Regions from separate parts of the Pseudomonas sp. NPDC089422 genome, predicted to be linked through region 2. Evidence: riboswitches for the same ligand, from Rfam matches in the RefSeq annotation. Region 2 holds a riboswitch; the other holds the start of a gene.

Region 1 (4,414 bases), on a different contig from region 2:
CACAGCCCGGCCAGGTCGGCCTTGGCGAACAGGTTCCAGGTCAGCCACAGGCACGCCCCCAGCAGCAGCCAGATACCCCAGGCACGCAGCACCTTGCGCACGAACGCCAACGGGCCGCTGACCGCCAGCAGGGTGGCCAGGCCACCGAAGCACAGCGTCCAGAGCATCGGGCTGTTCCAGGCACTGTCTTCGCCGAACGCCCGCGCGCCCAGCAAGCTGGCAGCATCGCGCATGACAATGATCTCGAATGCACCCCAGCCCACCAGTTGCAGCAGGTTGAGCAGTGCCGGCAAGCGCGCGCCATGTTTACCCAGGCTCAGCTTCAGGGTGCCCATGGCCGACAGGCCGGTGTCACTGCCGATGACACCGGCGGCGCCGAGCAGCAGCACACCGACACCGGTGCCAAGGGCGATGGCCAGGACCGCGCCGGCCAGGCCAAGGCCAGGGGCCAGCATGGCGCCGACCTGCAGGACCATCAGGCCGATGCCGAGGGAGAACCACAGCGAGAACAGGTCGCGGGCGCCGAAGATGCGCTGGTGGGTGGGGACCGGGTGGTCGGGGGAGAATGGGCTGGGGGTGGTCATGCTTGTTGGCACTCGGCAAAATTTTTGATTGGACACGGTCGTTGTAGGAGCGGCCTTGTGTCGCGAAAGGGCCGCAAGGCGGCCCCGGCGAATTCAGCGGCGAAGCTGAAAACCTGGGGCCGCTTCGCAGCCCTTTCGCGACACAAGGCCGCTCCTACAAGGGGTCAGCCTTGCAGTCAGACTTTGTGGTACAGCTGGCTGCCTTCCTGGCGGAACCGTTCGGCCTGCTCGCGCATGCCTTGCTCGACCGTCACGTCCACAGCCTCGATCTTGGCCGCGTATTCACGCACTTCCTGGGTGATCTTCATCGAGCAGAACTTCGGCCCGCACATCGAGCAGAAGTGCGCGACCTTGGCCGACTCCTTCGGCAGGGTCTCGTCGTGGAAGGCGCGTGCGGTGTCCGGGTCCAGGCCGAGGTTGAACTGGTCTTCCCAGCGGAATTCGAAGCGTGCCTTGGACAAGGCATTGTCACGAATCTGCGCGCCCGGATGGCCCTTGGCAAGGTCGGCGGCATGGGCGGCGATCTTGTAGGTGATGATGCCGGTCTTGACGTCATCCTTGTTCGGCAGGCCCAGGTGCTCCTTGGGCGTGACATAGCAGAGCATGGCGCAACCGAACCAGCCGATCATCGCCGCACCGATACCGGAGGTGATGTGGTCGTAACCCGGAGCGATGTCGGTGGTCAGCGGGCCGAGGGTGTAGAACGGCGCCTCGTCGCAGCATTCCAGCTGCTTGTCCATGTTCTCCTTGATCAGCTGCATCGGTACGTGGCCAGGGCCTTCGATCATGCACTGCACATCATGCTTCCAGGCGATCTTGGTCAGCTCGCCGAGGGTTTCCAGCTCACCGAACTGGGCGGCGTCGTTGGCGTCGGCGATCGAGCCCGGGCGCAGGCCGTCGCCCAGCGAGAAGCTGACGTCATAGGCCTTCATGATTTCGCAGATCTCGTCGAAGTGCGTGTACAGGAAGTTCTCTTTGTGGTGCGCCAGGCACCATTTGGCCATGATCGAGCCACCACGGCTGACGATACCGGTGACCCGCTTGGCGGTCAGCGGCACGTAGCGCAGCAGCACACCGGCGTGGATGGTGAAGTAGTCCACGCCCTGCTCGGCCTGTTCGATCAACGTGTCGCGGAACAGCTCCCAGGTCAGGTCCTCGGCCACGCCATTGACCTTTTCCAGCGCCTGGTAGATCGGCACGGTACCGATCGGCACGGGCGAGTTGCGGATGATCCACTCGCGGGTTTCGTGGATGTGCTTGCCGGTGGACAGGTCCATGACGGTGTCCGAGCCCCAGCGGATGCCCCAGGTCAGCTTGGCCACTTCTTCCTCGATCGAGGAGCCCAGGGCACTGTTGCCGATGTTGCCGTTGATCTTCACCAGGAAGTTGCGGCCGATGATCATCGGCTCCACTTCCGGGTGGTTGATGTTGGCCGGGATGATCGCGCGGCCACGGGCGATTTCCTGGCGAACGAATTCCGGGGTGATTTCTTTCGGGATGTTGGCACCAAAGCTGTGGCCGGCATGCTGCTCGTTGAGCAGACCCGCGGCCCGTGCTTCCTGCAGCTTCATGTTCTCGCGGATGGCCACGTATTCCATCTCGGCCGTGATGATGCCCTGGCGGGCGTAATGCATCTGCGAGACGTTGGCGCCAGCCTTGGCCCGGCGCGGGTTGCGCACGTGGGCGAAGCGCAGCTTGGCCAGTTCGGCATCGTTCAGGCGCTGCTGGCCGAAATCGGAGCTCAGGCCGTCCAGGCGCTCGGTGTCACCGCGCGCGTCGATCCAGGCCGAACGGACATCGGCCAGGCCCTTGCGCACATCGATGATGACGTTGGGGTCGGTGTACGGGCCGGAGGTGTCGTAGACCAGTACCGGCGCATTGCTCTCGCCGCCGAAGTCGGTCGGGGTATCGTCCAGGCTGATTTCACGCATGGGCACGCGGATGTCCGGGCGCGAGCCTTCGACATAGACCTTGCGCGAACGCGGGAACGGTTGCACGGACTGCTGATCGACTTGCGCCGATTCGCTGAGGTTGATCGTTTTTTCTTGTTTGCTCATCACAGGCTCTCCAGACGGCTTCCTAGCAGTGGAATGTCGGGGTGAACCTGAATGGCGTGGACGCACCCGTTGACGGGTGCAGTGCCGGATATGGGGGTGCCTGAAGCTGCATGCAGCTGCGACATTCCCGGACCTGGCACAAGAGGCTCCCCGGGAAGGCGAGCAATCTTGTTCCCTACGCAGGCGCTAACCTGATCAGGTTCAACGGGATCCGCACCTCTGCGATCTCAGCCTTTGCTTCAAGGCACCCCGACAAGAACATGCGCAGTCTAGACTGGAGTGGTCGGCAAAGCCAAGCGGGTAAAACGCAGGGGAGATGAAAGGCGCAACCTATGATTGTTGGCGGGTGCGCATGGCACTACACTGGCCCGTCGCTCGATACTCAACAGTTCAGTAATTAAATTTCGTACAAGGATTGCCTCTATGCTGCGCAAACTTTCACTGGCGATAGCCGTGTCTTGTGCGTCCAACGGAGTGGTCTGGGCAGCGGATATGCCCACGACGGTGAAGACCGATCTGGTCAGTGTTTACCAGGAAGCGGTCGACAACAACGCCGATCTTGCTGCCGCCCGTGCCGATTATGGCGCCCAGAAAGAAGTGGTGCCGCAGGCCCGCGCCGGCCTGCTGCCAAACCTCTCGGCCGGTGCCGAGATGCAGAATACCCGCACCAAGCTCGACCAGCCTTCGACGACCTTCAACCGCAGCGGCAACAGCTGGAGCGCGACCCTTGCGCAACCGATCTTCCGCGCCGATCGCTGGTTCCAGCTACAGGCTGCCGAAGCGGTCAACGAGCAGGCAGCGCTGCAACTGTCGGCTACCGAGCAGAACCTCATCCTGCAGACGGCGCAGGATTACTTCACCGTGCTGCGTGCCCAGGACAACCTGGCGGCGACCAAAGCCGAGGAAGCGGCGTTCAAGCGCCAGCTGGACCAGTCCAACGAACGTTTCGACGTCGGCCTCTCCGACAAGACCGACGTGTTGCAGTCCCAGGCCAGCTACGACACCGCCCGCGCCAACCGAATCGTCGCCGAGCGCCAGGTACAGGATGCCTTCGAGGCCCTGATCACCCTGACCAACCGCGAATACAGCTCGATCCAGGGTGTGGTCCACACACTGCCGGTAAAGGTGCCGACCCCCAACGACGCCAAGGCCTGGGTGGAAACCGCCGGCCGCCAGAACCTCAACCTGCTGGCCACCAACCACGCCGTTGCCGCCGCCGAAGAAACCCTGCGTCAGCGCAAGGCCGGCCACGCCCCGACCCTTGATGCGGTGGCCCAGTACCAGAAAGGCGACAACGACAACCTGGGTTTCAGCAACTCGGCTGCACTGCCCAATGTGCATTACAGCGGTGACGTTGAGCAGACCACCGTCGGCCTGCAGCTGAACATCCCGATCTACAGCGGCGGCCTGACCAGCTCGCAGGTACGCGAGGCCTACCAGCGCCTGAGCCAGAGCGAACAGCAACGCGAAAGCCTGCGCCGTCAGGTGGTGGAGAACACCCGCAACCTGCACCGTGCGGTGAACACCGATGTGGAGCAGGTGCAGGCGCGCAAGCAGTCGATCATCTCCAACCAGAGCGCCCTGGAAGCCACCGAGATCGGCTACCAGGTCGGTACCCGCAACATCGTCGACGTGCTCGACGCCCAGCGCCAGCTGTACACCTCGGTGCGCGACTACAACAACAGCCGCTATGACTACATTCTCGACAACCTGAGCCTGAAGCAGGCGGCCGGGACCTTGAGCCCGCAGGACCTGCAGGACCTCAAGCAGTAC
Region 2 (4,414 bases):
GATCACGGCCCCGACAAACTCCCTCCTCCAGGCGAACCCAACTGGTGGCACAGGCCGTTGCACGCCATATGCCTCACACCAGCAGAAGCCTGGACCCACTACGCCCCCTGGCGCACTGGCGAGCCCGGAGAGATGCAAGGCAAAAAGAACTGGCAACTACCGTTCTGGGCAGTGCTGTTTCCCTACAACCTGTCAGTGGCCATCTGCTGGTACGTCATCTGCAGCGTATTCAACGTTCGCGCAGCACCGCCACCGCCAGAGGCGTTCGAGGAAGCCCCCAGTCAATCCGGCAAGCGAAAGCGCAAATGAGCACCGGTTGCAAAACCTTGGGCTGCCTGCAGCAGCCCAATCAACCAAAGTCTTGACCCAGATCGCTAGACTTCGCCTTTATCCCCTGACAAAGTAGGGAAAATCTCACGGACGAGAGCCCACAATCATGCAAGGCGATTCCATGGCAATCGATTCCGTTCTGATCCGCATCCTCCGCGCTTTCACCTCATTCAACCAACGCCTGTTCCTGCGTCGCCTGAACAAGGAAGAGGTCAACCTCATCGACCACTATCGCACCCTGCCTGAGCGCGATCGAATCGCCGTGCGGTACATGTGCACGGCAATTCACAAAACCTCAATGAAACAGCCCGACTGAAGCCAATCGGCACTCAGTCAACGCCATCCAGCCCCATCTGCCAGAAATCAGCCTCCAGCCGCGAAGCCTGGCCAAAGATCTGTGCCAGCTCCACAAACCGCTGCTCGGTCATGCTCCGCGCCGCCAGTTCATCCAGGTGCCTGCGAGCCGCCGCTGCTACGCCCTGGTAACCCTCGCCGGCATATTCGCCAATCCACTCCCGGTACGGGTGGTCGCTCAGGTCACCAATGCGCTCCGCCAATGTGCGGCCAATCTCGGCGTAGCCAATCACGCACGGCGCCAACGCCACATGCAGTTCGAGCAGGTCACCGGCCGCGCCGCAGTCGAGCACGTAACGGGTGTACGCCACAGTCGCCTGGTGTTCGGGTGCCGCCTGGATATCGGCCTGCGACAACCCCCAACGTGCGCACAGGCGCAAGTGCAGTTCGGTCTCGTCGAGAATCGCCGCCAAGCCGGCCTGGGCGGCGCGGATATCCGCTGGCAGGCGGCTCTTGTAGGCGGCCAGGGCCCAGGCGCGGGCGAACTGGATGAGGAACAGGTAATCCTGGATCAGGTACGTGCGGAAGGCTTCTTCCGACAACGTGCCCTCGCCCATCTGCCGCACGAAGTCGTGGTCGACATAGCTGTGCCACTGCCCGGCGGTGGCGGCCTTCAGACGCGCGAAAATATCCATGCTCACGCCTCCTCGGTGTAGATGGCGTTGAAGAAGGCAAGCTCCAGTTCAACGGTACGTGCGTAGAAATCACTGGCCAATGCAGCCTCCTGGGGGCCGACACGGTCCAGTTCGGACTTCAGGAAAGCAACGAAATCGCAAAATGCCGGGTTGTCGTGCAGGGTGATCCATTCGGCATGGACGAAGTTGGCCGGCAACGGCTTGGGTGCCTTGAGGGCCCAATCCAGGTACAGGCCTTCGGCAACGTTCAGCACTGCCAGCGCGGCGGCATAGGAACGGGTGGCCGCAGCCTCGCGCATGATGGCCTTGAAACCGGCGGTAGGTGCAGTGTCTGCCGGCTCGGTGCGCTGCGCCGGGCTGACGTCCAGCGCTTCGAACGCACGCAGGAAATAGGTGTTCTCGTCGCTGGAGATCATCCCCGCGAAGCGGCCGAAGCGCAGGCGGGCCTCATAGGTGTCGGCGGTGGCAATGGCGGCACCGAGCAAGGTCAGAAAGCTGTCGAGAAAGCGGTGGTCCTGGACCAGGTAGCGGACCATGATCGGGTCGGCCACGCTGCCTGCGCACAACTCGGTGACGAAACGGTGGCCGACGGCGGCCGACCAGGTCGGTTGGTTCTGGCGTTGCAGGGTTTCATGGAAGCGTTCGGTCATGGTGCTGTCCCCCTTGGGCATGACAGCGAGACCGTTGCGGCTGGGCATGGTGTGGCCTCGCAGTGAGGCCGGCAAAAAGGCAGGTCGGCAGTCCCATCCCTTCGCCGGCATGATCCGGATCAGGTTCGAAGGGTCACCGCGCTGCAGCTGCCAGCGGTTTCTCAGCCCGTTGCCGGGCTCCCCTTGGTGGGCAACAGGTATACAGCGCCAAGCGCCGGTTGTCACCCACTCCATCACCGGAGTTGGGCCCCCACCATGCCCAGTTTCGGGGGCCTACACCCGGTCTTTGACACCCTGTTATTTAGCGCGCCTCAGGTGCCACAAGGAGTTGTTTAACAAAGTATTACCGAAACATCTGTTGGCACAGCCGTTGCTCAGGCCATTAAAACCCGGCAATACGCCATTGATGGCCCATAGCCATTTAGCCGCGAGCGAGGCACCAGGCAATGAAAACACCTGCCGTGATCCACCCCAACAGCCACGCCTTCAAACTGTCTGCCGTGACCGTGCTGATGCTCAGCCTTGGGCTGATCTCAGCCATGGCCTCCTCGCTGGATGATGTCAGCCAGCCGCCGCCGACGGACCCGTCGCATTACGATGACCAGCCGGCTGACCCCGCCCCGGCGCTGCTCAACCTGTTCAACCTGCCCGAAGCGAACGAGGGCTCCCTGGAACTCAAAGATGGGGTGTATGGCGATCGCTCGACCAACCGTGTCGACAACGTGCTGCCGCCCGCGCTGCAGACTTCTCGCAATTACCCTACCAACGGCAAGCCGAGCCCGTTGTTCGGCGCGCAGCCGTTCACCCAGCAATTGCTGCTGTTCGAGGAATTCGGCCCGGAAAAACTCGACCCCAACCTGCCGCCGCCTGCCCTGACCTTCCCGGTCCCGACACTGGGTGCAGCCCCTGCGCAAGACCCAGACGTGGTCGCCCGCAGCAGCCCCAACGGCAATGCCCTGGAGGCTTTCCTCAAGCAGCCGGGCCTGTACCCGTTCCCGACCCAGTACGCCAACACCCTTGACCGCAACCCGTGGAAGGCGCAGATCGAACTGTTCCTCAACCGCAACTCGGTCGGCTCGCCGGCGGAAGGCCGGCCGCCAGGAAAAGGCTGGTCGCACCAGCGCTGGAACGAGTTCTATCCCCAGGCGGCGTTCAAGACTGCACAGGCAGGCGCACGCATCAACCAGGGGCTGCGTGACCGCAAGCAGCTGCACAACTATGCCGTCGGCGAGTTCGCACCGGGCGGGCTGTATTACCAGACCTCGGACATCCCGACCACCCTCGGCACCACCAAGGGCATCGACCCCCGCTTCCACCCGAACTTCCCGCTGCAGAACCACAAATCGCTGTGGACCTTCGACGGTACCTTCCCGCCGAAGCTGCTGATGGTTCGCTATGGCCAGCCGGTGCTGATGCGCCACTACAACGCGCTGCCGATCGACCCGGCAGCCAACGCCGGTTTCGGCCTGCACACCATTTCCACCCACGAGCACAACGGTCACTCGCCGGCCGAGAGCGATGGCTTCGCCAACGCCTACTTCTTCCCTGGCCAGTACTATGACTACCGCTGGCCGATCCAGCTGGCTGGCTACGACACCATCAACACCCGTGCCGAGGACCCGCGCGCCGCCTTCCCTTGCTCGCCGGGGGAAACCCTGTTCGTCAACGACGCCAATCCAGGGCTGAAGACCTGCGAGAACGGCAGCATCAAGATTCGTGGCGACTGGCACGAAACCATGAGTACCCACTGGTTCCACGACCACATGATGGATTTCACGGCGCAGAACGTCTACAAGGGCAACGCCGTGATGATGAACTACTACAGCGCCATCGACCGCGGCAACGAAGCGCTGCAGGACGGCGTCAACCTGCGCTTCCCCAGCGGCTCGGCCATGCCGTGGGGCAACCGCGACTACGACGTCAACCTGGTGATCGCCGACAAGGCCTGGGATCAGAACGGCCAGCTGTGGTTCAACCCGTTCAACACCGACGGCTTCCTCGGCGACCAGGTGCTGGTCAACTGGCAGTACCAGCCCAAGCTCAAGGTCCGCGCCCGCAGCTACCGCTTCCGTATCCTCAACGGCTCAGTATCGCGCTACTTCAAGTTTGCCGTGGTACGTGAAATCGCCGGCAACAGTGGCGAATTCAAGGGCCCTTCCGGCTCCAACGTGTCGTACGCCCGGGTGCCGTTCCACATGATCGCCAACGACGGCAACATCATGGAACACGCCGTGCCGTTCGACGGCACCATGGACCTCAACGGCGACGGCAAGACCGATGACAACAACGCGATCATGCCGCTGCAAGGCATCGCCGAGCGTTACGACATCATCATCAACTTCGCCAAGAACGGGATCAAGGTCGGCGACAAGCTGTACATCGTCAACATCATGGAGCACGAAACCGGCAAGGGCCCGAAACAGCCCATCTCGCTGGCCGACGTGC

What was found. Region 2 has a riboswitch for thiamine pyrophosphate ahead of ACIPZ8_RS25395 (TenA family protein). Riboswitches for the same ligand answer to the same signal wherever they lie in the genome.
Region 1: another riboswitch for thiamine pyrophosphate. It lies ahead of thiC (phosphomethylpyrimidine synthase ThiC); the one in region 2 lies ahead of ACIPZ8_RS25395 (TenA family protein).

Annotation. Positions count from the first base shown of each region.
Region 1 covers NZ_JBIVHW010000002.1:378,600-383,013, reverse strand. Annotated here, with positions in the region: gene cytX (putative hydroxymethylpyrimidine transporter CytX) at 1-584, opposite strand, end outside; gene thiC (phosphomethylpyrimidine synthase ThiC) at 761-2,641, opposite strand; TPP riboswitch at 2,797-2,903, opposite strand; gene ACIPZ8_RS05370 (TolC family outer membrane protein) at 3,065-4,414, shown strand, end outside.
Region 2 covers NZ_JBIVHW010000016.1:138,057-142,470, reverse strand. Annotated here, with positions in the region: gene ACIPZ8_RS25410 (DUF6708 domain-containing protein) at 1-309, shown strand, start outside; gene ACIPZ8_RS25405 (hypothetical protein) at 452-646, shown strand; gene tenA (thiaminase II) at 660-1,325, opposite strand; gene ACIPZ8_RS25395 (TenA family protein) at 1,322-1,969, opposite strand; TPP riboswitch at 2,049-2,163, opposite strand; gene ACIPZ8_RS25390 (Ig-like domain-containing protein) at 2,416-4,414, shown strand, end outside.